Regions from separate parts of the Nonomuraea sp. NPDC049758 genome, predicted to be linked through region 2. Evidence: riboswitches for the same ligand, from Rfam matches in the RefSeq annotation. Region 2 holds a riboswitch; the other holds the start of a gene.
The links. A riboswitch is a leader RNA that binds a small molecule or an ion and turns the genes downstream of it on or off. The one in region 2 is predicted to bind glycine.
Positions count from the first base shown of each region.

Region 1: another riboswitch for glycine. It lies ahead of gcvT (glycine cleavage system aminomethyltransferase GcvT); the one in region 2 lies ahead of gcvP (aminomethyl-transferring glycine dehydrogenase).

Region 1 is NZ_JBFAMZ010000001.1:202,607-204,799, reverse strand. Features, by position in the region: gene gcvH (glycine cleavage system protein GcvH) at 1-201, opposite strand, end outside; gene gcvT (glycine cleavage system aminomethyltransferase GcvT) at 198-1,283, opposite strand; glycine riboswitch at 1,318-1,417, opposite strand; glycine riboswitch at 1,438-1,535, opposite strand; gene AB0J46_RS00890 (M28 family peptidase) at 1,782-2,193, opposite strand, start outside.
Region 2 is NZ_JBFAMZ010000012.1:58,759-60,951, reverse strand. Features, by position in the region: gene AB0J46_RS29160 (MerR family transcriptional regulator) at 1-460, shown strand, start outside; glycine riboswitch at 509-605, shown strand; gene gcvP (aminomethyl-transferring glycine dehydrogenase) at 772-2,193, shown strand, end outside.

The DNA of each region.
Region 1 (2,193 bases), on a different contig from region 2:
CGACTTGGTGGACTCCACCTCGCCGACCGAGTCACCCGCCTCGACGGTCGAACCGACCTCGGGGAGCTGCACGAAGACGACGTCACCAAGAGCCTCGGCGGCGAAGGCCGTGATGCCGACGGTCACGGTGATGCCGTCGTCCACGCCCGACACCCACTCGTGCTCCTTGGTGTAGTTCAGGTCGTCAGGGATGTTGCTCACTTGTTCCTCCTGTAGAAGGGCAGCTCGACCAGGTCCATAGGTTCATGGCTGCCCCGGATGTCCACGGCCAGACCTGTGTCGGCCCCGGCGTCCACGTAGGCCATCGCGATGGGCTTGCCCAGGGTCTGGGAGGGCGCACCGCTGGTGACCTCGCCGACGACGGCGCCGTCGCGGGTGACCGGGTAGCCGTGACGCGGCACCCGGCGGCCCTGGGCGACCAGGCCGACGAGGCGGCGGCGGGGCTGGTCGTCCTTGACCGCCTCCAGTGCCGCCCTGCCGACGAAGTCACCGGGCTTGTCGAATTTCACCACTCTGCCCAGCCCCGCGTCGAACGGGGTCAGGTCGGAGCTCAGCTCGTTGCCGTAGAGCGGCATGCCGGCCTCCAGCCTGAGGGTGTCGCGGCTGGACAGACCGGCGGCGCGCAGCCCGTGCGGCTCGCCCGCGGCCTCCAGGGCGCGCCAGAGCGGCACGGCGTCCTGGTTGGCGACGAACAGCTCGAAGCCGTCCTCGCCGGTGTAGCCGGTACGGGCGATGAGCGCCTGGCGGCCGTCGACCACGCCGGGCAGGCCCGCGTAGTACTTGAGACCGTCGAGGTCGGCGTCGGTGAGCGTGGCCAGGATCTCCTGGGCCTTCGGGCCCTGGATCGCGATGAGGGCGTACTGCTGGGAGCGGTCATCGACCGCCGCGTCATACGACTTAGTACGATTTTTCAGCTCATCAGCGACCTTGTCGGAGTTCGAGGCGTTGGCCACCACCATGAACTCCTCGTCCGCCAGCCGGTAGACGATGAGGTCGTCGAGCACCCCGCCGCGCTCGTCCACGATCATCGTGTACCTGGCCCGGCCGGGCGCGAGCGCCGACAGGTGGCCGACCAGCGCGTAGTCGAGGGCCTCTCCGGCCTGCGGACCGGTCAGGAAGATCTCGCCCATGTGCGAGAGGTCGAACAGCCCGGCCGCCTCGCGGACGGCTTTGTGCTCCGCCGACTCGCTGCCGTACCGGAGCGGCATGAGCCAGCCGGCGAAGTCGGTCAGCGTGGCGCCTAGGGCCTCGTGGACGTCTCGTAGCGGCGTAGGTCGGGACATTTGTCGCACCTCAGGACAGGATTGGATGCCAGCATCCTCCCCCTCTGTCATGGATGCCTGAGAGCTTCGCCCGAGTTTTACCGGACTTTCACCTTCGGCGAGGCCCCGAGGGCCTGCTTTCCAGAGGTCACCTCCCCGTAAGAACGCCTTACAGGGCTGCCGCGCGGTCCTTTGCCTTGAGAGGTTCGCGGGGAGGGCTTGCTCCTTCAGGGACCCTGACCGGCTGTCAGGGTGCTCTCCCGCACGGTTTCGCCGGTGATGTCCGTCAGCCTAGTGCCGTCATGGGGGTGTTGTCGCGCTTCGCCCTCCGTCATCCGCGGCATCCGCGACATACCGCACGCAGCGAAAAGCGGCCGCGGCCCCGGAGAGGCGGGGTCGCGGCCGCGTTGGTGGCCGCGCGCGAGCCGGTCATGGCAGGTCAGCTCGCACGCGGCAGCTCGGGGCGGGCCGGCGGTGACCGGCCCGCGGGGGATCGAACCCGGAGATCAGGCCCGAGGGTCAGGCCCGCGCCCAGAGGGCGGGCACGTTCGGCGGCTCCCAGCCCGGCAGGCTGGTGTGCGCCTGGAGGCAGCGGTAGCTGACCCCCTGGTAGGTGACGACGTCTCCGGCCGTGTACGACTTGTAAGCCGTCCAGGTGGTGCCCTGGCCGTCCCCTCCGACGGTCAGGGTGAAGGACGCGGAGTGGTCCGCCGTCGCCCCGTCGCCGTTGATCCCTATGGTGTACGTCCCCGCCGCGACACCGCTGGTGGTGGCGATCGTGACGGTGGACGACTGGCCCGCCTGAACCGTGGACGGGCTGAAGGAGACGGTGACCCCGCTCGGCACGTTCCCGGCGGAGAGCGCGACGCTCTGCGCCTGGCCGGACGTGACCTGGGTACTGACCGCCGCGGTAGCCGACTGACCGGCCTGG
Region 2 (2,193 bases):
GGCCGGCATCACCTACAGGCAGCTCGACTACTGGGCACGCACGGGCCTGGTCGAGCCCACGATAAGAGCCGCGCACGGCTCGGGCTCGCAGCGGCTCTACAGCTTCCGCGACATCCTGGTGCTCAAGGTCGTCAAGCGGCTGCTCGACACCGGGGTGTCGTTGCAGCAGATCCGCACCGCGGTGCAGCATCTGCGTGACCGCGGGGTCGCCGACCTCGCGCAGATCACGCTCATGAGCGACGGTGTCAGCGTCTACGAGTGCACCTCGGCCGACGAGGTGATCGATCTCCTCCAGGGCGGCCAGGGCGTGTTCGGCATCGCGCTCGGCCGGGTCTGGCGAGAGGTCGAGGGCTCCCTCGCGGAGCTGCCGGGGGAACGGGCGGCGGTCGAGGACACCGTCCCGGCCGACCATCCCGCTGACGAGCTCGCCAAGCGGCGTCGCGCACGCCGCACGGGGTGAGCTGAACCGCTGAACACACCGTAGTAATCTAGGACAGAGTAAGGCTGACGACCCCGTGCGGGAGAGTCCCTGGGCTTCGGTCCTGGGGCGCCGAAGGAGCAACCCTCCCCGGAATCTCTCAGGCATCCCGTACCGCTCGGGTGAGGCAACTCTGGAAAGCAGGTGCGCCCGCCAGGCGCACCTCACCGACGGTGCAAGCCCCACGGTGGGGTGAAGCTCTCAGGTCGCGATGACGTCGCGATGACAGAGGGGGAGATCCGGCACTCGCCCGCGCCCTGGCGCCGGTCTCCAAGCCTCGGGAGGCAACCTCCATGACCGACCTGTCCGCTCCGCCGTTCTCGTCCAGGCACATCGGCCCATCCGAGTCCGAGCAGCAGCGCATGCTCGAGGCCGTGGGCTTCGAGTCCGTCGGCGATCTGGTGGCCGTGGCCGTGCCCGAGGCCATCAGGGTCAAGGACCGGCTCAAGCTGCCGGCCGCCGCGAGCGAGACCGAGGCCATCGCCGAGCTGCGCGAGCTGGCCTCCCGCAACCGGGTGCTGACCTCCATGATCGGCCTGGGCTACTACGACACCGTCACGCCCGCCGTCATCCGGCGCAACCTGCTGGAGAACCCGGGCTGGTACACCGCCTACACGCCGTACCAGCCGGAGATCTCGCAGGGCCGCCTGGAGGCGCTGCTGAACTTCCAGACGGTCGTCTCCGACCTGACCGGCCTCGACGTCGCCGGCGCCTCCCTGCTGGACGAGGCCACCGCCGCGGCCGAGGCCATGACGCTGGCCCGCCGGGCCGGCAAGTCCAAGAGCGACGTGTTCGTGGTCGACGCCGACACGCTGCCCCAGACCAAGGCCGTGCTGGCCACCCGCGCCGAGCCGCTCGGCATCACGCTGGTCGAGCACGACCTCGACGGCGAGCTGCCCGAGTGCTTCGGCGTGCTCGTCCAGTACCCGGGCGCCTCGGGCCGCCTGCGCGACTTCCGCGACGTGGCCGCCAGGGCGCACGAGGCGGGCGCGCTCGTCGTGGCCGCCGCCGACCTGCTGGCCCTCACGCTGGTGGCCGCCCCCGGCGAGCTGGGCGCCGACATCGCCGTCGGCTCCTCCCAGCGCTTCGGCGTCTCCTTCGGGTTCGGCGGGCCGCACGCGGCCTACATGTCCGTACGCGAGGGCCTGCAGCGGCAGATGCCCGGCCGCCTGGTCGGCGTGTCGGTCGACGTCGACGGCGACCCCGCCTACCGGCTGGCCCTGCAGACCCGCGAGCAGCACATCCGCCGCGAGAAGGCCACCAGCAACATCTGCACCGCCCAGGTCCTGCTGGCCGTGATCGCCGGCATGTACGCCGTCTACCACGGCCCCGAGGGCCTGCGCCGGATCGCGCACCGCGTGCACCGGCACGCCGTCGCGCTGGCCGGCGGGCTGCGCGAGGCCGGCCTGGAGGTCGTGCACGGCGAGTTCTTCGACACCGTGCTCGTCCGCGTGCCCGGCAGGGCCGCCGAGGTGGTGGCCGCCGCCGCCGAGCGCGGCGTCAACCTGTGGCAGGCCGGCGAGGACCACGTCTCGATCGCCTGCGACGAGAAGACCGGCGCTGCCGAGCTGGTCAAGGTCTGGGCCGCCTTCGGCGTCGAGCGCGAGGAGGTGGCGCTGGAGGCCGACGCGCTGCCGGCCGAGCTGCTGCGCGAGTCGGACTACCTGACCCACCCGGTCTTCCACAGCCACCGCTCCGAGACCGCGATGCTGCGC